Regions from separate parts of the Serratia sp. Sp408 genome, predicted to be linked through region 2. Evidence: predicted binding sites of a transcription regulator. Region 2 holds the regulator's gene; each other region holds the start of a gene.
What was found. The regulator CRP, encoded in region 2, controls carbon source genes, mostly activating them, when cyclic AMP is high. The targets are predictions, from matches to a motif close to ATGTGANNNNNNTCACAT.
Positions count from the first base shown of each region.

Region 1: a site for CRP is predicted at 3,844-3,861, ahead of AC2AXP_RS06925 (YjcB family protein). Genes of this name have one in related genera too.
Region 3: a site for CRP is predicted at 2,922-2,939, ahead of udp (uridine phosphorylase). Genes of this name have one in related genera too.
Region 4: a site for CRP is predicted at 3,766-3,783, ahead of AC2AXP_RS02975 (ABC-F family ATPase). Genes of this name have one in related genera too.

Region 1 covers NZ_JBXUFT010000001.1:1,473,734-1,479,310, reverse strand. The annotation lists gene AC2AXP_RS06950 (ABC transporter permease) at 1-471, shown strand, start outside; gene ddpC (D,D-dipeptide ABC transporter permease) at 477-1,364, shown strand; gene AC2AXP_RS06940 (ABC transporter ATP-binding protein) at 1,364-2,368, shown strand; gene AC2AXP_RS06935 (oligopeptide/dipeptide ABC transporter ATP-binding protein) at 2,358-3,305, shown strand; gene AC2AXP_RS06930 (hypothetical protein) at 3,326-3,463, shown strand; gene AC2AXP_RS06925 (YjcB family protein) at 3,460-3,741, opposite strand; gene mrdA (penicillin-binding protein 2) at 4,066-5,577, shown strand, end outside.
Region 2 covers NZ_JBXUFT010000007.1:166,851-172,427, forward strand. The annotation lists gene AC2AXP_RS18770 (helicase HerA-like domain-containing protein) at 1-584, shown strand, start outside; gene AC2AXP_RS18775 (aminodeoxychorismate synthase component II) at 643-1,218, shown strand; gene argD (bifunctional acetylornithine/succinyldiaminopimelate transaminase) at 1,351-2,571, shown strand; gene crp (cAMP-activated global transcriptional regulator CRP) at 2,693-3,325, opposite strand; gene AC2AXP_RS18790 (OsmC family protein) at 3,700-4,107, shown strand; gene AC2AXP_RS18795 (phosphoribulokinase) at 4,161-5,030, opposite strand; gene AC2AXP_RS18800 (YheU family protein) at 5,170-5,403, opposite strand; gene AC2AXP_RS18805 (hydrolase) at 5,400-5,577, opposite strand, start outside.
Region 3 covers NZ_JBXUFT010000003.1:18,895-24,471, forward strand. The annotation lists gene rmuC (DNA recombination protein RmuC) at 1-338, opposite strand, end outside; gene AC2AXP_RS12505 (DedA family protein) at 477-1,007, opposite strand; gene AC2AXP_RS12510 (tyrosine-protein phosphatase) at 1,104-1,886, opposite strand; gene udp (uridine phosphorylase) at 2,038-2,799, opposite strand; gene AC2AXP_RS12520 (dienelactone hydrolase family protein) at 3,070-3,906, shown strand; gene fsa (fructose-6-phosphate aldolase) at 3,943-4,608, opposite strand; gene ptsP (phosphoenolpyruvate--protein phosphotransferase) at 4,653-5,577, opposite strand, start outside.
Region 4 covers NZ_JBXUFT010000001.1:599,504-605,080, reverse strand. The annotation lists gene moeA (molybdopterin molybdotransferase MoeA) at 108-1,346, shown strand; gene moeB (molybdopterin-synthase adenylyltransferase MoeB) at 1,349-2,104, shown strand; gene AC2AXP_RS02975 (ABC-F family ATPase) at 2,152-3,744, opposite strand; gene AC2AXP_RS02970 (LysR family transcriptional regulator) at 3,887-4,822, opposite strand; gene AC2AXP_RS02965 (DMT family transporter) at 4,921-5,361, shown strand; gene AC2AXP_RS02960 (DMT family transporter) at 5,358-5,577, shown strand, end outside.

The DNA of each region.
Region 1 (5,577 bases), on a different contig from region 2:
TTTTATCTGCTTGATTCGCTGCTGACCGGCAATAGCGAGGTTTTCTGGAACAGCCTGCAACATCTGATCCTGCCGGCGGTCACACTGGCGTTTGTCCACCTTGGCGTGGTCGCACGGCAGATCCGTTCGGCGATGCTGGAACAATTGGGTGAAGACTATATCCGTACCGCGCGTGCCAATGGTCTGTCGCGCTGGCGGGTGATCCTGTGCCACGCGTTGCCCAATGCGCTGATCCCGTCGGTGACGGTGCTGGGGTTGGCGTTGGGCGATTTGCTGTACGGCGCGGTATTGACCGAAACGGTGTTCTCCTGGCCGGGCATGGGCGCCTACGTGGTCGATTCTATCCAGGCGTTGGACTTTCCGGCGGTAATGGGCTTTGCCGTAGTGGTGTCGTTCGCCTATGTGGTGGTGAATTTAATCGTCGATCTACTGTATTTGTGGATCGACCCGAGAATGGGGCGCGAGGAATAATGACCATGACTCAATTTGGGCAGCCAATGACTGCCGATGCCACACCTCGCTTTGTCGGCCTGCGGCGAGGCTGGTACCGGGTGCGGCGCAGTCCGTTGACGTTGCTCGGCGCAGCGATCATGTTGACGGTGATGCTGCTGATGGTGTTTTCACCCTGGATGACGCCGTATGATCCGGATGCGGTCAACCTGACCGCACGGCTGCTGCCGCCGTCGGGCCAGCATTGGTTCGGTACCGACGAGGTCGGCCGCGATTTATTCAGTCGCGTGCTGGTTGGCAGTCAGCAGTCGGTGGCGGCCGGACTGGCGGTGGTGGTGCTGGCGGGCAGCATTGGTTCGCTACTGGGCTGTTTTTCCGGTGTAATCGGTGGCCGCGTCGATGCCTTGATCATGCGTGGGATGGATATCATGCTGTCGGTGCCGTCGCTGGTACTGACCATGGCGCTGGCGGCAGCGCTGGGGCCGAGCCTGTTCAACGCCATGCTGGCAATCGCGATAGTCAGAATTCCTTTCTACGTGCGGCTGGCACGTGGCCAGACGCTGACCCTGCGTCACCAGGCCTATATGCAGGCAGCACGCACCTTTGGTGCCTCGCGCTGGCATCTGATCGGCTGGCATGTGCTGCGTAACGCACTGCCGCCGCTGGTGGTGCAGGCCTCACTGGATATCGGCACCGCGATCCTGATGGCCGCCACGCTGGGCTTTATTGGCCTCGGCGCACAACAACCCACGGCGGAATGGGGGGCCATGGTCGCCAACGGCCGCAACTTCGTGCTTGATCAATGGTGGTATTGCGCCTTTCCCGGTACGGCAATCCTGATTACCGCTACCGGTTTCAATCTGTTCGGCGACGGTCTGCGTGACCTGCTGGATCCTAAATCTCGGGGGCGTTGATGAACGAAACCACGGTATTAACCATCGACCAGTTACAACTGGAATTTCCGGTGTACGGCGGCAGCGTCAATGCCTTGAACCGCGTGTCATTAACGGTCAATGCCGGTGAAATCGTTGGCGTGGTCGGCGAGTCAGGTTCGGGCAAGTCGGTCACGGCGATGATGATTATGCGGCTGCTGGCAGATGAAAGTTACCACGTCACTGGTGGCCGACTCAGCGTGCTTGGCACCGATGTGCTGAACGCCAGCGAGCGTGAAATGCGTCGGTTGCGCGGGGCTCGAGTGTCGATGATCTTCCAGGAACCCATGAGCGCGCTGAACCCGACACGCACCATTGGCCGGCAAATGTGCGAAGTTATCCGTTTGCACCAACGCCTGTCGGCAGATCAAGCTCGACATAAGGCGCTGGCGCTGCTGGCTGAAATGCAGATTGCCGATGCCGAGCGGGTCATGGCGCGTTATCCGTTTGAACTTTCTGGTGGGATGCGGCAACGGGTTTTAATCGCCATGGCGTTCTCCTGCGAACCGCAGCTGATTATCGCCGACGAACCGACCACCGCATTGGACGTTACCGTGCAGCGTCAGGTTTTACGGCTATTGCAGCAGAAAGCGCGTGCCAGCGGCACCGCAGTGTTGTTTATCACTCATGATATGGCGGTGGTTTCGCAGCTGTGTGACCGGGTGTATGTGATGTACGCCGGTCATGTGATTGAAAGCGGCGCTACCGATGCGGTGATTAATCATCCCGGACATCCTTATTCCATCGGCCTGCTGCTGGCGGCGCCGGAACTCGGCCAGCCGCGCAACCTGTTGCAGGCGATCCCCGGAACGGTGCCGAACCTCAGCGCCTTACCGCCAGGTTGCGCCTTCAGCAACCGCTGTGCCTATGCCAGCGCGCAATGCCACCAACCACCGCGTCTGGCTCCGTTGCCCGGCAAACCGGGTCAGCAGGCGGCCTGCTGGCATCCGCAAAACGTCAATCTGGAGGTTCATGATGAACGCTGAGGCCTTGTTGCAACTGCGTGATATTCGCCTGCGTTTTCCGGCAGCCTATAACTGGCGTGGTAAACCCACCGAATTCGTCCATGCGCTGAACGGCCTCGATCTGCAGATCGTGCGTGGCGAAACGCTGGGCATCGTCGGTGAGTCTGGCTGTGGCAAGAGCACCCTGGCACAGCTGCTGATGGGGCTGCTGAAACCCAGCAGCGGCGAGTTGCACCGCCAGCAGGCCACCGGCGCGCCGTCGGCTGGCGGTATGCAGATGGTATTTCAGGATCCGCAGTCATCGCTCGATCCGCGACTGCCGGTATGGCGCATTATTACCGAGCCGGTGTATGTGCAGCACCGCACCGCTGTCGCCCAGCGCCGTGCGCTGGCGGCGGATCTGGCGCAGCAGGTAGGCATTCGGCCGGAATATCTCGACCGGTTGCCCCATGAATTTTCCGGCGGCCAGCGTCAGCGCATCTCGATTGCTCGCGCACTGTCGTCACAGCCTGATGTACTGGTTCTGGATGAACCGACTTCGGCATTGGATATCTCGGTACAGGCGCAAATCCTCAATCTGCTGGTCGAACTGCAACGTCGGCGCAATTTGACCTACGTGCTGATCTCGCACAACGTATCGGTAATACAGCACATGAGCGATCGGGTGGCGGTGATGTACCTGGGGCAGATTGTCGAACTGGGGGCGGCCGAAAAGGTATTGCAGCAGCCACGGCATCCCTACACCCGGCTGTTGCTGGATTCGGTGCCGCGCGCCGGACGTGCTCTGGCCGACAGCGCCATCGAAGACCGCAAGGGGGAATTACCGGGCAATCGATGCCTGCCGTCGGGCTGTTATTTTCGCGAACGTTGCCCGTTCGCCGGGGACGGCTGTGAGCAGGCGCAGGTGCTGCAAATGCATCAGGCTGGCTCGGCGGTTCGCTGCCATAAGGCAGTCTGACCGCCGCTCGGCAGTGCCCATTGGCAAATAAAGCGTGGGGTAATCCGGGGCGTTGGCGAGTGGGGTGCCGCTATGCCTGCGGGCCGTATCTGGCACCCGACAGTGCCTTGCCATCGTCGCTGGATGTGTCGATGGCGAAGCAATTGCCTGCGGTTTAAGGCATCGGATAATCGGTCGGCGTCTTGCTCATCACCTCGATAAACACATCCTTGGTGACTGACCAAAAATGCGACAAGCCTTCCAGGGTGATGGTTATGCCCATCAACCCCATGACAAACCAGATGGCGGTAAACAGACCCAGGCTACTGAACATGAACGCCATACCGTTGCGGCTGGCTTTACGACAAACAACGTTTAACTGGCTGGCGAAAAACATCATCACGGCGCTCAGCAACTCCCAGCGCATCATAATGAAACCTGTAGCTATGGCACTCATCGAACTTCTTCCTTTGCTGCAAAAGCCGCGTCTGGCCGTCTTGCTCCTGCAGGGGGATAAGGCAGGGCAGCGGACAGCGTGGTGGCGTAATTGAACTCATTAGTGTGATCTGTGTCACATTCTAGCATCGAATTTGGCTGGTGCTCAACGGTTGAACAACTGCAATCCACGCTGATGGGAATATGCAAACATGCTGAAACATTTCTGCCACATCATTAGCAACCTTTTCATGGGGTCAATCAGTCAATAACGTTATCCTTGGTCGCTTTTCAATCCCTTGTTTTTACTCAGGGAAACGGAAGTCAGACAGGTAACGTTCCACGCATGGCCCTATTAAAAGAAAAAATTCGCGACCATTCCGCCGAGGAAATGCTGTTCATTCGCCGCGCTGCGGTGGCGCTGCTGTTGGTCGTCACGTGTTTCGGCGTGCTGATCTTCAATCTGTACCGTTTGCAGGTGAAGCAGCATGATTTTTACCAGACGCGTTCGAACCAGAACGACATTAAAACGCTGCCGATTGCGCCAAGCCGCGGGTTGATTTTCGACCGCAACGGTATCCCGTTGGTACGCAACATTACCCTGTACCAGATCCAGGTGGTGCCAAGTAAAATCGCCAATATGACGGCGTTGCTCCAGGCGTTGACGCCGATCGTCGATCTGACGCCGCAAGACATCGAGGCCTTTCGCGATGAGATGCGCCACAACAGCCGCTACAAACCGGTAACGCTGAAGACTGAACTCAACGATAGCGAAGTGGCACGCTTTGCGGTAAACCAATACCGCTTTAACGGCGTCAGCGTCGAAAGTTACCAACAGCGGCAATATCCATATGGCGCGCAGCTGGCACACGTGGTCGGCTATGTATCGAAAATCAACGACCGCGACGTGAAACGGCTGGAAAAAGCCGGCGAGGCCGAAAACTATGCCGCCGATCACAACATCGGCAAACAGGGCATAGAGGGCTACTATGAGTCGCAGCTGCACGGCACCACCGGCTATCAGGAAGTGGAGGTGGATAACCACGGTCGCATCGTACGACTGTTGAAGGAACAGCCACCGCAGGCCGGCAAAAATATCTACCTGACGCTGGATCTGCCCCTGCAGCAATACATCGAATCATTGCTGAAAGGCCAACGGGCGGCGGTGGTGGTGGAAGACCCGCGCGACGGTGGCATATTGGCGATGGTATCCAGCCCAAGCTACGATCCCAACCCGTTCGTCAAAGGCATCAGTTATCCGGCCTACAAGTCGCTGTTGGAGAACCCGGACCTGCCGTTGATCAACCGGGTGACGCAAGGATTATATCCGCCGGCCTCCACGGTGAAACCGTATATGGCGCTGTCTGCGCTGTTCAGCGGCGTGATCACGCCGTCCACCACTTATTTCGGTGCGCCAACCTGGACGTTGCCGGGAACCAAGCGTCGTTACCGCGACTGGCTGAAAAGCGGCCACGGTATGTTAAACGTCACCAAAGCGATAGAGGAATCCGCCGACACCTTCTTTTATCAGGTAGCCTACGATCTGGGTATTGACCGCATTCATTTTTGGCTCAGCCAATTCGGCTACGGCAAATCCACCGGTATCGATCTCAACGAGGAATACGGCGGATTACTGCCCAGCCGCGCCTGGAAGCAGCGGGTGCATAAAAAGGTCTGGTACCAGGGTGACACCATTTCGGTGGGGATTGGGCAGGGCTACTGGGTGGCGACGCCAATCCAGATGGTCAAGGCGCTGACCACGCTACTGAACAACGGCAAAGTGAAAAAACCGCACCTGCTGTACGCCATGCGACGCGGCAATCTGGTGAGCCGCTATCAGCCCGAAGCACATACGACG
Region 2 (5,577 bases):
ACAGCGTGCTGGGCCAGTTGGGCAACCGTGTGCAACACGCGCTGCGTGCCTTTACGCCACGCGATCAGAAAGCGGTGAAGGCGGCGGCGCAGACCATGCGCGCCAACCCCGACTTTGATGCGGAAACGGCGATTACCGAACTGGGCGTCGGTGAAGCGCTGGTGTCGTTCCTGGATGAAAAAGGGCGGCCCAACGTGGTGGAGCGGGCAATGGTCATCGCGCCGGAATCGAAGATGGGCATGCTGGGTGCCGACGGGCTCAACAGCGCGATCAATAAATCGCCGCTGTATGGTCGCTATGAAGATATGGTCGATCGCGAGTCCGCCTATGAAAAACTGTCTTCGGAAGGTTTCGCCACCGTAGGCACGCCACCGCCGGGGCAACCGGCACAGAAACCGGCGGCGGATGCAGCCGGTGGTGGCCTGATGGGCGGGTTGAACGATCTGCTGTTCGGCTCTACCGGTCCACGCGGCGGCAAGCGCGATGGTATTGTTCAAACGGCGGCCAAGAGCATGGCTCGCGACCTCGGCAAGCAGATTTTGCGCGGCGTTTTGGGATCGATTATGGGCGGCCGTAAAAAGTAAGCGGAAAATTTCGTCAGCGGCAGTAAACTAGCGCAGCTTTTTTCTGCCTGGACATGTCATGCTGCTGCTGATTGATAACTACGACTCTTTCACCTACAACCTGTACCAATACTTCTGCCAGTTGGGCGCCGAAGTGTTGGTCAAGCGCAACGATGAATTGCAACTGGCCGATATTGAACGGCTTGCGCCACAGCGACTGGTGATTTCACCCGGCCCGTGCACGCCGAATGAGGCGGGCATTTCTCTTGCTGCCATTCGCCACTTTGCCGGCAGGCTGCCCATTTTGGGCGTATGCCTCGGCCATCAGGCGTTGGGGCAGGCGTTTGGCGCCACGGTGGTACGCGCCCGTCAGGTGATGCATGGCAAGACCTCTGCCATTCGGCACCATAACGGCGGCGTTTTTGCTGGGCTGAACAATCCGTTGACCGTAACCCGTTACCACTCGCTGGTGCTGGAAGCCGCCACGTTGCCAGACTGCTTTGAGGTAACCGCCTGGAGTGAGCGCGACGGCGAACCTGACGAAATCATGGGGATCCGCCATCGTCAGCTGGCGCTGGAAGGGGTGCAGTTTCACCCGGAAAGCATTCTCAGCGAGCAGGGGCACCAACTGCTGGATAATTTCCTTAAAAGTTAACCGGTTATGAGTTTTTTTCCTTTTTTGGCGATTTAGGTTTGCCCTTGATTGGTTTTTTATGCATATTTTGTGATTATATTTTCACTTAATGGCAACATTGAAAATCCGATCACGTTCAGGGTGGACCCAATAATGACCGAAAAATACCCAGTCAGCCGCAATACGTTCGACCAGGTTATTCTGCCTGTTTATGCACCTGCCCAGTTTGTCCCCGTCAAGGGCAAGGGCAGCCGAGTGTGGGACAGCAACGGCAAGGAGTATATTGATTTCTCTGGCGGTATTGCGGTGACTGCGCTGGGGCATTGCCACCCGGCATTGGTGGCGGCGCTGAAGCAGCAGGGTGAAACCCTGTGGCACACCAGCAATGTCTTTACCAACGAGCCGTCGCTGCGCCTGGCCAGCAAGCTTATCGCCGCGACTTTCGCCGATCGGGTGTTCTTCGCCAATTCCGGCGCCGAAGCCAACGAAGCGGCATTCAAGCTGGCGCGCCACTATGCCATTACCCGCCACAGCCCGTACAAAACCAAAATCATCGCGTTTTATAACGCGTTCCATGGCCGTACGCTGTTTACCGTCTCGGTTGGCGGCCAGGCGAAGTATTCCGACGGCTTCGGGCCGAAGCCGGCCGACATCGTGCATGTACCGTTCAACGATCTGGCGGCGGTCAAGGCGGTGATGGACGATCACACCTGCGCGGTGGTGATGGAGCCGATTCAGGGCGAAGGCGGTATTACTCCGGTGGATGCGCAGTTCCTGCAAGGTGTGCGTGAACTGTGCGATCGCCACCAGGCGCTGTTGGTATTTGATGAAGTGCAAAGCGGTATGGGGCGCAGCGGCAAGCTGTTCGCCTATATGCACTACGGTGTGACGCCGGATATTCTGACCACCGCCAAAGCGTTGGGCGGCGGTTTCCCGGTCAGCGCCATGCTGACCACCGAGGAGATTGCTTCGGTGATGCAAGTCGGTACCCACGGCACCACCTATGGCGGCAATCCGCTGGCCTGCGCGGTGGCGGAGGCGGCGTTGGACGTGATCAATACCGCCGAAGTGTTGAGCGGCGTCGAACAGCGTCATACGCTGTATGTTGCGGCGTTGCGGGACATTGGCGAAAAATACCGTATTTTCAGCGAGATTCGCGGTATGGGGCTGTTGATCGGCGCCGAACTGACGGCGCCTTACCACGGCAAGGCACGTGATTTCCTCACCGCGGCCGCCGCGCGTGGCCTGATGATTTTAAATGCCGGGCCGAACGTGATCCGATTTGCGCCGTCGCTGGTCGTTGAGCCGCAAGATATTGCCGACGGTATGGCGTTGTTTGAGCTGGCGGTTCAGGACGTGATCAACGCCGGGTAGCTACCCACTGGCGGTCGGCAGACGGTATCGGATGTCCGACTGTGCCCACGGTAAACGGCGCATAAAAATGCCGGTCAGCGTTAACTGACCGGCATTTTTTGAAGCGTGCCGTTTTAATGGATTAACGGGTACCGTAGACGACGATGGTTTTGCCGTGTGCGGAAATCAGGTTTTGATCTTCGAGCATTTTCAGAATACGGCCAACCGTTTCGCGTGAACAACCGACGATTTGACCAATTTCCTGACGGGTGATTTTAATTTGCATGCCGTCCGGGTGAGTCATGGCATCCGGCTGTTTGGCCAGATTGAGCAGGGTTTGCGCAATGCGGCCGGTAACGTCTAGGAAGGCGAGGTTACCCACTTTCTCTGAGGTGATCTGTAGGCGGCTTGCCATCTGCGCCGACAGGCGCATCAGAATGTCAGGGTTCACCTGGATCAGCTGACGGAATTTCTTATAGGAAATTTCAGCCACTTCACAGGCGGTTTTAGCCCTAACCCAGGCGCTGCGTTCCTGGCCTTCTTCAAATAATCCAAGTTCGCCGATGAAATCGCCCTGATTGAGATAGGACAGGATCATCTCTTTGCCTTCTTCATCCTTGATCAGCACCGCAACGGAGCCTTTCACGATGTAGTAAAGCGTTTCGGCCTTTTCACCTTGGTGAATCAGCGTACTTTTCGATGGATATTTGTGGATATGGCAATGAGACAGGAACCATTCGAGAGTAGGGTCTGTTTGCGGTTTGCCGAGAACCATTCGCTGTTATCCTCTGTTGTAATCTGCCTGTATCACAGGGGTCAGAGTTCCCTGTCAAACGTGTTATGGCTGTCCATGAGCGGCGACCATTAACCGTTTTTGAGGCGTGACGTAAAAATACGCTATTGCCCTAGCATATTAACTTGCAGTGAGAGCTGCAAGCTACATTCTGTTAACATACACATTAAGGTGCCTTTCCGTGGGCATTTCCCTGAAAGCGCTGTCCAGAAAGCGTTATTGCGGCTCTGTTTGTAGCACAGAGTGACGCGGGTGTCTTGTGTTGTCTCGCTCACACATGACCAGTATCAGGTTCCGTTGCCAGTTTTGCTGCTAACGCGTAGTCTGATGACAAAGAATCAATCGGAGTCATGAGCATGCAGGCAAGAGTCAAATGGGTTGAAGGGTTAACGTTTCTTGGCGAATCGGCGTCTGGCCATCAGGTATTGATGGACGGCAATGCCGGTGACAAGGCGCCAAGTCCGATGGAAATGGTGCTGATGTCCGTGGGGGGATGCAGCGCGATTGACGTGGTGTCGATTTTGCAAAAAGGCCGTCACGACGTGCGTGATTGTGAGGTAAAACTGACCTCTGAACGTCGCGAAGAGGCACCACGGGTATTTACCCATATCAACCTGCATTTTATCGTCAGCGGTAAAGGGCTTGGCGACAAGGCGGTGGAGCGTGCGGTGGATCTGTCTGCCGACAAATACTGTTCGGTAGCGCTGATGCTCGGCAAGGCCGCCAGCGTTACCCACAGCTTTGAAGTCCGGGAAGTGGCCTAATGGCATGTGGCGCGGTGGCCTAATCCTCCCCGCGCCCGTCCGGTGTCGCCTGGCTACTCAATCTTTTTGCCTTCCAGCAGCCGCTGCACCAGCGGTGCCATGATCAACTCCATCGCCAGTCCCATTTTGCCGCCGGGCACCACCAGCGTATTGATGTGCGAAATAAACGAGCCTTGCAGCATCGCCAGCAGATAAGGGAAATCAATCTGATCCAGCCCGCGGAAGTGGATCACCACAAAGCTTTCGTCCAGCGACGGGATGGCCTTGGCGGCAAACGGGTTGGAGGTATCCACCGTTGGCACGCGCTGGAAGTTGATGTGGGTGCGTGAAAACTGCGGTGTGATGTAGTTGATATAGTCTTCCATCGAACGCACTACCGAATCCATCACCGCTTCGCGAGAATGGCCGCGTTCGCCAGTATCGCGGATCAGCTTCTGGATCCACTCCAGGTTGACGATTGGCACCACGCCGACCAGCAGATCGACCTGCTGTGCCACGTCATGCTGATCGGTGACGACGCCGCCGTGCAGCCCTTCGTAGAACAGCACGTCGGTGGGTTCCGGCAGGGCTTCCCACGGTGTAAAGGTGCCAGGAACCTGGTTGTACGGCACGGCTTCGTCATAGGTGTGCAGATATTTACGTGAACGGCCGCTGCCGCCGTTGCCATATTCACGGAAGCTCTGCTCCAGCAGGCCGAAGTCGTTGGCTTCGGGGCCAAAATAGCTGATATGACGGCCGAGGTCGCGCGCCTTGCGGATCGCCGCGTCCATTTCCGGCCGGGTGTAGCGGTGGAAGCTGTCGCCTTCCAACTGTGCGGCGCGAATATTCAACTGCTGGAATATTTTGCGGAACGCCACGCTGGTAGTGGTGGTGCCGGCTCCGCTGGAGCCGGTTACCGCGATAACGGGATGTTTGGCAGACATACGATATGTTACTCCGTCTAAAATGCGTGTTTTATCCGTCGTACCTCAGCTGCTTTGCTGTAGGCCGCCTCGATGCAACTCGAGTGCTGTAGGGTATGGCACATTGATACCTGATTTTTCCCGTCAGTCATAGGGCGGATTACATTTCTTCCTGACCGGCACGGAACTGGCCACGTGGCATGATATTGACGGTTTCATGCAGTTCCGACCACACCAGCAGCACTTCGCCGCTTTGCAATTGCCGGCGAACGTCCTCCACTTTCTGCGTCAGCGAACGTTCATGCTCGCCGTAGTCAGTGCCTTCGCGCAGTACAAAGGATTCGATCAGATTATTCAGCGTTTCGCTGTCCAGTTCTTTCCAGGGGATTATCACGTGTTCTGTTCCAGATAAGGGGTAAGCCAGGAGGGAATGCGGTATTCCAGCCACATGTAGGGTTTTTTTAGTGAGCCGCCGACGAAGCCGACGTGGCCACCGCATTCCGTCAGTTGATATTCGATATTGTGCGGCAGGCTGGCGAGGTCAGGGATCACCTCGTCGGTCATGAAC
Region 3 (5,577 bases), on a different contig from region 2:
ACGCTGTTCACCTCACGCTGGGCGCGCAGTTCCTGATTCAGCAGTTCGCATTCGTTGCGCCAGTGCTCGAGCTGGCTCAGCTTTTCCTGCGTCGCCGCCAGTTGCCCGTGCACGTTGCGCAGCTCGAGATCGTTTTGCCGCAACTGCTGTTCCTGGCGCTGTAGCGTTTCCTGGCGCAGCGTGATGTCCTGCTGCGCCTGATGCAGCGACTGCTCCAGCAGGCGCAGTTCGGTTTCGTGCTGCGCCTGATTTTGCTGAACCCGCAAATTGGCGATCAACCACCCGAGCAATAAGCCGACCACGCTCCCGCCAATACCGTAAATCAGACTGGTATCCACCCTGCCTCCCGTTACCCTGTTCTATTCCAGCGCGTAACACGCCCGCTGCGGTCACGTTAAGGGGAGACTGTATGGATGTCCAGCCTGATTTGCATGTTGCAGGTAATAATGCGAAACGCTGAGCAAACAGCAAAAGCGCTAGCCAAACCACTGGCTTAGCCACTTGATACCAAATGCGCCCGGCGCAAGAATGCCGAACGCCCAAATCATCGCCGAGGTAATATTGGCCAATTGAAAATAGCGCTGCGGCATGGCACAGATGCCGCCGACCAGCGGCACTACGGCGCGCAGGGGGCCAAAGAAGCGCCCGAAGAAGATGCCGAGCACGCCCCAGCGTTCAAAAAACGCGTGGCCACGCACCAGCAGTTGCGGATTGCGTGACAGCGGCCACATATGCGCCACCCGCTGCTGATAATGGTAGCCGACCCAATAGGAAAGCCAATCGCCAAAAAAGGCGCCCGCCGCCGCGGCAGCCCAAATCGGCCAGAACGCAATGCCGCTTTCGCCAATCAGCGCCCCCAACGCCAGCAGGATCACCGTGGCTGGCAGCAACAGCGACAGAAACGCCAGCGATTCGCCAAAAGCCAGGAAGAAAATGATGGGAATGGCCCAGCCCTCGTGCTGCCGCACGACTTCGCTGACCCAGTGGATAATGTCGTTCAGATTCAAACCCGTCTCCTTGATACCGGATATCCTTTGCCCAAGGATACGCAATGCCCGCCGACGTTGGTTAAACCCCGGCTAAACATTGCGCTTGCTGTACGACTATTCCAGATAGTGCGCCCGCAGGGTTTCGCGCTGGCTGTCCCCCAGCCCGTACTCCGCTTCCAGCCAGCGATCGGTGCTGCCGTACTGTGTATCGATGCAGCCAAGCGCAGTCATCAGGAACTCTTCGCGAGCGCTCAATACGAAGGCAAACTGCGCCAGCGCCGCGTCGTTCAGGCGAATGGACAGCTGATCCAGCATATGTTCGCGGAAGCTGGCCAGCGTGGTTTCCGTCAGCAGATAGTCTTCCACAACCGTGGCCCGGTCTGCCCCCAGCGCGAACAACACCAGTGCCGAACCGATGCCGGTACGGTCCTTGCCCACCGCACAGTGCTGAACAATAGCGCCGGCGTCCGGCTGCGCCAGCAGGTTGGCCAACTGCCGATATGCCGCATTGCCAAACGGTAATCGACGATACAGTTCCAGCATGAAGGCCCGCGCGTCAAAGTTTGCCAGGGTTTCGCTGGTCAGGCTTTCCAGGTTGGCGTTAACCTCGTTGCTCAACGGGTTGGCCGGGAAATGGTGGTAATCGGCACCGCTCCACAGCACATCCGGTTTGGCTTGTACTTCGTCGGCATCGCGATAGTCGAGCACTGACCGTACCGGCACGCCGGCCAGAAAGGTACAGTCATTTTCGGTCAACCGTTCGAGCAAACCGGAACGAAACAGTAAACCGCGTTTGATACGGCGGCCATCGGCCACGCTGTTGCCGCCCAAGTCACGGAAGTTGATACCACCGTCAAGCGGCGCAAGTGAAGGATGAAGCAGAATCTGGGCAGTCATAGACATCCTCTTGATTATTGTCGAAGAAAGCACCAGCGGTGCCAAGACAACGCGGCAATCATGACGATCTGCCGACGCCGGAGAAGACCACCGTAACAGATTACGCCTGAATGGAGAAACGGGCCGCGTGAGGGCCCGTTGCATTGGAGGATTACAGCAGGCGGCGCGCCGCGTCCACCACGATTTGCACCGCATGGCTTTCGGTTTGCTTCATGGTTTCCGCATTCGGAATTTCCTGCTGGGTACGGTTAACGATCACGCCGGCCACCATACCGGCACGCAGGCCCTGACTGGCGCACATGGTCAACAGCGTCGCGGATTCCATTTCATAGTTCATTACGCCCATGGATTGCCACTCTTCCATCGAGCCTTTGAACCGGCTGACCACGCGACCGGAATAGGTATCATAACGTTCCTGGCCCGGGTAGAAAGTATCGGAGGACGCGGTCACGCCAATATGCGTGTTGGCACCGCTGGCTTTGGCTGCTTCAACCAACGCGGTGGTGCAGGCGAAGTCCGCTACCGCCGGGAATTCCATTGGCGCAAAATGCAGGCTGGCACCGTCAAGGCGTACCGCCGCCGTGGTCACCAGCACATCACCGACGTTGATATGCGGCTGAATCGCGCCAGTAGTACCAATGCGCAGGAAAGTGCGAATGCCCAGTTGCGCCAATTCCTCTACTGCGATAGAAGTGGAAGGGCCGCCGATGCCAGTCGAGCAAACGATAACCGCTTTGCCGTCCAATTCTGCACGCCATGAGGTGAATTCACGATGGGACGCCAGATGCACTGGGTTTTCCATCAATTTGGCGATTTTCTCTACACGCTGCGGATCGCCAGGAACAATCGCAAGCTGAGCCCCTTGTAAATCATTTTTGGTGAGGCCGAGATGGAAAACGTCAGACTGAGACATAAGAGACTCCTCATAGATCAGATTATTGGGAGGAACAAAAAAGTACTCTACTGAAAATCAACGCCCTTTTTCGTGACCAACATCACCACCAATAAAGAAACGAATTACGATCTACATAATTTTTGTGATTTATATCACAGAAATGGCCGTTCTCACCGCTGCGTTTTGTCCAAGTCTAGCCACTACAGGCACACGCACCACGATGACAACCGGGCGCAATCTTACCTATAGTTACTTGCAGAACTGCTTTTCTCTTGCATGGAGACCGCAATGAAAACCGAATACGTGATGACATTAAAACAGGCCAAAGAGGGTTTTAATCCGGCCACCACGCCGTTGGCTGCAACCACTGTTTATACCGACGACGCAGGCATTCATGCGGGTGAAACCACCATTCCGTCACAGGGTGACGACCTGCCGGCCTTTATCGCCAAACCGGCCGCTCATAACGGCCCCTTCCCGGTGGTACTGGTGGTACAGGAAATCTTCGGCGTTCATCAGCATATTCAGGATCTGTGCCGCCGGCTGGCTAAAGAGGGCTATCTGGCGATCGCGCCTGAGCTGTATTTCCGCCAGGGTGAAGCACGAGATTACAGCGATATCAGCGAACTGCTGCAAAAACTGGTCAGCAAAGTGCCAGATAAGCAAGTGCTGATCGATTTGGATCATACCGCCAATTGGGCCATACGCCATGGTGGCGATGCCAGCAAGTTGGCGATCACCGGTTTTTGCTGGGGTGGGCGCATTACCTGGTTGTATGCGGCGCATAACCCGCAACTGAAAGCCGCCGTCGCCTGGTACGGCAAATTGGTGGGAGAGAAAACCCTCAACTCACCGAAACACCCGGTGGATATCGCCACGCAGCTGACGGCGCCGGTATTGGGGTTATACGGCGGGCAGGACGGCAGTATCCCGCAGGAAACGGTGGAAAGTATGCGCCAGGCGATCCGCGCCGCCAACGCGGATGCCGACATCGTGGTCTATCCGCAAGCGGGCCACGCGTTTAACGCCGATTACCGCCCCAGTTACCATGCCGAATCAGCGCAGGACGGCTGGCAACGCATGCTGGACTGGTTTATCCAGCATGGCGTGGTGGGGGTGAAATAAGCACCGCACGGGCTCGGCCACGCCGGGCCCTGAGAGTTACTCCAGTTGCAGCGTGCCAAATGCCGCCTGCCAATCCTGCTCAAACTTGACCACCGCCGCCTGTACCGCAGGCGCATTAATAAACTGCTGCGCAATTTCCGGTGGCAAGGTTATCGCCCCGCACCCCGCCAGCAGGCAATCCAATGCCTGACGCGGGGTTTTGAAACTGGCAGCCAATACCTTCGCTTGCGCAGCGTGACGTTCCAGTAACTGCTGCAGCTCTGCGACGGTGGCAATGCCGTTGCCTCCCTGCGCATCGATACGATTAACATACGGCGCCACATAGTCCGCCCCGGCCAATACCGACAGCAGCCCTTGTGCCGCACCATAAACCGCGGTGCCCAAGGTAGGTATCGCCAGGCTTTTTAACGTCTTGATCGCCGCCAGCCCTTCCGCGGTCACCGGCACCTTCACCACCAGCCCCGGCACCCGTTCATTCAGGCGTAGCGCCTCTTCGACTATCTGCGGCGCATTGTTTGCCATGGTCTGGGCAAATAGTCTGCCCTCTCCCCCTAACGCTTCATGCAGCGCCGGTAACACCTCCCACAGACTGGTGCGTGAGCTGGCAATAATGCTCGGATTGGTGGTTACGCCCTGCAAAGGCAGAATACGTGCCAGCCGTTTTACTGCGCCGACGTCGGCAGTATCGAGATAGAGTTCCATCGATGTTCTCCAAAAAATAGGGTGCCAACGCGCCCTGCGGTGAATTACAGTTCAAGCTCTTGTTGCAACAATGCTTCTACCTGTGGTGCCGACGCCGCATTGACCAACGCCGTGCGAAACTCGTCATGCATGATGCGCCGGGCCAATTTAGAAAAAATACGCATATGCCGGTCGCCTGCCGCATGTTTATTCAACGTCAACATAATGACGAATCGCACCTCTTCCTCGCCCCATATCACCGGTTGTGACAGCCTGGCGACGCTGATGGTCGACTGCTCAATATGTTCGGATTTGCTATGCGGTATAGCGAAGCCAAAACCCAGTCCGGTGGAAAACACCGCTTCGCGCGCCCACAGATCGGCTGCCAGCTTGCGCGGGTAACGGCAGCGCCCCGCCAGCAGCAGATTATCCGTCATGCCCTTGATCACCTCCTCTTTACTGCGCCAGTCAGCGCCGAGCGCAATGCAGGATGGCGAAATCAATGGGACATCGCGTTGCTCCATGCGGAACTGCGCCAGCAGGTGTTCAACTTCCAACGAGGTGCGGCACGCCATCGCCCGGTTGAGCAACAGGCGGCATTCGCGGCTATCCAGCTTGACCAGCCGCGTCTTGGTCGCCGGGATCGAGGGGGAGCTCATGCTGATTTCATCCAGTCCCAGCCCCACCAGCAACGGCAATACCGAACCTTTTGCCGCCAATTCGCCGCACAGCCCGATCCATTTGCCATGGCGATGCACCGCAGCTACCGCATGGTCCAGCGCGCGCAGGAAGGCCGGGTTCAGACTGTTGTAATGCTTGATGACTTTGGCGTTATCGCGATCCACCGCCAGCAGATATTGGGTCAAGTCATTGCTGCCAATGCTGAAGAAATCGATCTCCTCGCAACACTGATCGATGATGAACATCACCGACGGCACTTCCAGCATGATGCCCAGTGGGATTTTTTCATCGAACGGGATTTGCTCGGCA
Region 4 (5,577 bases), on a different contig from region 2:
CCGGCAGGGCATTACCCGTTGGCGGCATTCTCCCGCGCGGGGTTATCTGCCATAATGACCACACTTTGCCGCTTATTTTCGCGCACATTGATTACGGAGTTCTCTTTATGGATCATTGCCATACTTCCGGTCTTATCTCCCTTGAACAGGCGCTGGACACCATGCTCGGCCAGGTGGTACCGCTTGACGAAACCGAATCCATCGCGCTCAACGACGCCTGTGGGCGCATTACCGCCACGCCGGTCATTTCACCGATTGACGTGCCGCCGTTCGCCAATTCGGCGATGGACGGCTATGCGGTGCGTATCAGCGAACTCAACGCCAACGCGCCATTGCCGATCGCCGGCAAGGCGTTCGCCGGCGCACCGTTCAATGACGCCTGGCCGGCAAACAGTTGCATACGCATCATGACCGGCGCACCGATACCTGCCGGTACCGAGGCAGTGATCATGCAGGAACAGGCAGAGGTCAGCGAAGCAGGCGTACGCTTTAACGCCGTAGTGCACGCCGGGCAAAACGTGCGTTTGGCGGGCGAAGACATTCAGCAGGGTGCCAGCGTACTGCCGGCTGGCGTCAGGCTGGGTGCCGCACAGCTGCCGTTACTGGCCTCCCTGGGTATCAGCGAGCTACGGGTGATGCGCAAATTGAAAGTCGCGGTGTTTTCCACCGGCGACGAACTGCAACCGGTCGGCCAACCGCTGCAGGACGGCCAGATTTACGACACCAACCGCTTTGCGGTGCGGCTGATGCTGGAACAGATGGGCTGTGAGGTCATCGATCTGGGGATCATCCGCGACGATCGGACGGCGCTGCGCGCAGCGTTCGAACAGGCCGATCGCAGTGCCGATCTGGTGATCAGCAGCGGCGGTGTTTCGGTGGGCGAAGCGGATTACACCAAGCAGATGCTTGATGAACTGGGTGAGGTCGGTTTCTGGAAACTGGCCATCAAACCCGGCAAGCCGTTCGCCTTCGGCAAATTGCAGCACGCCTGGTTCTGCGGCCTGCCGGGCAACCCGGTATCCGCCGCGCTGACCTTCTACCAACTGGTACAGCCGCTGCTGGCCAAGCTGGCTGGTCACCACGAATGGCATCTGCCGCCGCGCCTGCGCGCCCGTGCGCTGACGCCTTTGAAGAAAGCCCCCGGCCGCCTCGACTTTCAGCGTGGCGTATTCGCCAGCAACGCCCTCGGCGAGCTGGAAGTGAGCACCACCGGCCATCAGGGATCGCACGTCTTCAGCTCGTTCAGCCAGGGCAACTGTTTTATCGTGCTCGAACGCGATCGCGGCGCGGTGGCGGCGGGGGAAATGGTTGAGATTGAGCCGTTCAATATGCTGCTGAGGAACTGATGATGCTGCCGGAATTAACCGATGCCGAAGCGCTGCGCTATAACCGTCAGATCGTGCTGCGCGGTTTCGACTTTGACGGCCAGGAAAAGCTGAAGGCCGCTCATGCGCTGGTGATCGGCCTTGGTGGATTGGGCTGTGCCGCAGCACCCTATCTGGCTGCGGCTGGCGTAGGGCGACTGACTCTGGTTGATTTCGACAGCGTGGCGCTGTCCAATTTACAGCGCCAGATCCTGCATAACGACAGCCGTATCGGCATGGCCAAAGTCACCTCGGCACAGCAGGCACTGCAGATGATCAATCCACATGTGCAGATCGACACCGTACAACAGCAACTGGACGAACGGCAGATGACGGCGCTGGTAGCCACCGCCGACGTGGTGCTGGACTGCAGCGACAACGTAGCGACCCGCGACCAGTTGAACCGGGTGTGTCATGCGCAGCGCAAACCGCTGGTGTCAGGGGCGGCAATCCGCATGGAGGGGCAGCTTAGCGTGTTCACCTATCAACCTGGCGAACCCTGCTATCGCTGCCTGAGCCGACTGTTTGGCGACAATGCCCTCAGCTGCGTCGAGGCCGGGGTGATGGCCCCTCTGGTCGGCACCATCGGCACGCTGCAGGCGATGGAAGCGATCAAGCTGTTGGCGAATTTTGGCCGTCCGCTGGTTGGCAAGCTGTTGATGTTCGATGCGATGTCGATGCAGTTTCGCGAAATGAAGCTGCCGAAGGATGCGCAGTGCGAGGTGTGCGGAAAAAGCTAGCAATCCCTCACGCTACGCTCGGCAGAACATAGCGTGAGGGCGGGCAATTAAACGATGCCCTGGCTACGCAGGTAATCTTCGTAGTTGCCGCTGAAGTCGATCACCTTGTTCGGCGTCATCTCCAGGATGCGGGTCGCCAACGAGCTGACGAACTCACGGTCGTGGGAAACGAAGATCAGTGTACCTTCATACATTTCCAGCGCCATGTTCAGCGATTCGATCGATTCCATGTCCATGTGGTTGGTCGGTTCATCCATAATCAGGATATTAGGGCGCTGCATCATCAGCTTGCCGAACAGCATACGGCCCTTCTCCCCCCCTGACAGCACCTTCACCTTCTTCTTGATGTCGTCCTGGCTAAACAGCAGACGGCCCAGCACGCTGCGTACCGCTTGCTCGTCGTCCTTTTCCTGTTTCCATTGGCTCATCCAGTCGAAAACGGTCAGGGTTTCATCAAACTCGTATTCGTGATCCTGCGCGTAATAACCGATGCGCGCGTTTTCCGACCATTTGACGGTACCGCTGTCCGGCTGCGCATCACCCACCAGCGTTTTCAGCAGGGTAGATTTACCGATACCGTTCGGGCCCAGCACCGCCACTTTCTCACCCACTTCAACCATCAGATTGAACTTGCTAAACAGCGGGCCATTGTCGAAGCCCTTGGACAGTGCTTCCACTTCCAGTGCGTTACGGAACAGTTTCTTGTCCTGCTCGAAACGGATGAACGGGTTCTGACGGCTGGAAGCCTTGACCTCTTCCAGCTGGATCTTGTCGATCTGGCGCGCGCGCGAGGTCGCCTGCTTGGACTTGGAGGCGTTGGCGCTGAAGCGGCTCACGAACGATTGCAGTTCGTTGATCTGCGCCTTCTTCTTGGCGTTGTCGGCCATCAGACGTTCACGCGCCTGGGTTGCCGCCGTCATGTATTCGTCGTAGTTACCCGGGTAAACGCGCAGTTCGCCGTAATCCAGATCCGCCATGTGCGTACAGACCATATTCAGGAAGTGGCGGTCGTGCGAAATGATGATCATGGTGCTGTTACGTTCGTTAAGCACCTGCTCCAGCCAACGAATGGTATCGATGTCCAGGTTGTTGGTCGGTTCGTCAAGCAGCAGGATTTCCGGATCGGAGAACAGCGCCTGAGCCAGCAACACGCGCAGCTTGAAGCCCGGTGCGATTTCGCTCATCGGGCCGTAGTGCTGTTCAACCGGAATACCCACGCCCAGCAGCAGTTCGCCGGCACGCGCTTCGGCGGTATAACCGTCCATTTCGCCGTATTCGACTTCCAGATCGGCCACTTTATAGCCGTCTTCCTCGCTCATTTCCGGCAGGGCATAGATGCGGTCGCGCTCTTCCTTCACCGCCCACAGTTCAGTGTGACCCATGATCACGGTATCAAGCACGCTGAATTGTTCAAAGGCGAACTGATCCTGACGCAGTTTACCCAGACGCTCGTTCGGATCGAGGAACACGTTGCCGCCGCTCGGCACCAGATCGCCGCCCAGGATTTTCATAAAGGTCGATTTGCCGCAACCGTTGGCGCCGATCAAACCGTAGCGGTTACCGCCGCCAAACTTGACGGAAATGTTTTCAAACAGCGGCTTACTGCCAAACTGCATAGTGATGTTGTTAGTACTTAACACAACGCTCGCTCTTCATTGGGAATGTGATTTGGCGCGCATTATGCCATAACGAAACACAGAGATCGTCGGAAGTTTTGGTGAAGATTTGTGCGGCTTGCGCTGATGGCAGCATTGGGTGGCTAAATTGTCAGCCCCACGGCGCTCAGCGGTATTGCCAATAGGCCGGCGAGCCGTATTTCTCGACGAAAAAGTCAATCACCGCACGAACCTTCAATGGCGGCCGGCGGGCGTTGGGATAGATGGCCGCGATCGCCTGCGGCTCCAGCGTGGTGGACACGGCAAACTGCGGCAAAACCGGCACCAGCGTGCCGTTCTTCAACGCGTCGCCAATCAGCCAGTCCGGGAACACCACCATCCCCATGCCGTTCAGCGCGGCGCTGACCAGCGTTTCGGCATTATTCGAGGTCAGCGATCCGCTGAACGTATGCGGCTGCCAACGCTGGTCGCTATCGAGAAAGAACCAGCGTTGCGGCCCGGTAAAGCCGCGATAGACCAGACAGTTGTGTTGATACAGATCTGCGGGCTGCATCAGCGCGGGTGCATGCGCCAGATACGCCGGGCTGGCCGCCAGATGATATTGTGGCGTGGCAAACACCCGCGCATGCAAAGTCGAGCTGTTGAGCACGCCAATACGAAACAGCAAATCGGTGGCATCACGGTGAGGATCGATAAACTCGTCGGTTTGCATCAGTTCGATGTTGAGCTGCGGGAACCGTTCGCCCAACTCCGCCAGCCAGGGCGCAATGTGCCGCTGGCCAAACACCACCGGAGCATTGAGCCGCACCAGCCCGCTCGGCTCGTGCTCCTGTTGCTGCAATTCCCACTGCGCTTCGTTCATCTGATCAAGCATCGAGCGGGCGTAACGGGCAAATAGCCGCCCGGCTTCGGTCGGCACTACCGCCCGCGTATTGCGATACAGCAGTTGCGTCTGCAAGGCGCTTTCCAACTGCTGTACTACCCGCGAAACCGAGGAGGCGGCGATGCCTTCTCGCCGGGCCACTTCAGAAAAGTTCCCCAGTTCGACGATGGCCACAAACAACCGCATGGTGCGGATAGTGATCTGTTGCAAGTCTTCCATTTGTGCAAATCCTGCAAAGCTGTTTCTCTTATTATGCTGTTTTTCGAAACGATGCAACAGCCTACAGTGTGCGACTGGTTTTTTTGGAGCAACAATTGATGAATATCGTCTTGATCGCACTGGTGGTATTAGGTGGCATGGGACTGTCGGTGGAAGCCGGTCTGCTCGGGCCGCTGGGGGGCGAAGTCGGCCATTTATGGGCTACCTTCAGTATTTTCAGCGTCGGCGCGGTGCTGTCTCTGCTGCTGGTGATCTTCTTCGGTCCACGCAATGCGCCCTCCTATCTGGCGCAGCCGGGCTGGCAACTGCTGGGCGGCATTCTCGGCCCGGTATACGTGGTGGTATTGACCCTGGCGACACCCACCATCGGCATTGCCATGACGATGATCGCCATACTGGCCGGACAGGTGGGTAAAAGCCTGCTGATCGACCATTTTGGCTGGTTCGGTACCCCGGCACGGCGGGTTAACGGCAAACGTATGCTGGCGCTGGTATTTATCATCGCAGCCTTGGCACTGATCGCAGGAGACAAGCTATGACATTGATCATGATTATGCTGGCGGTGCTGGCCGGTGCGGTATTAAGCATGCAGGCGGCAATAAACGGCCGATTGGGCCAGAGCGTCGGCGTGCTGAAAAGTGCGTTTCTCACCTTTTTCCTCGGCGCGCTGGTCACCGCGTTGCTGATTCTGTTTTTCGCCCAACCGATGAGCGCCACCCTGTTGAGCGTTCCTAAGTGGCAACTGCTTGGCGCCC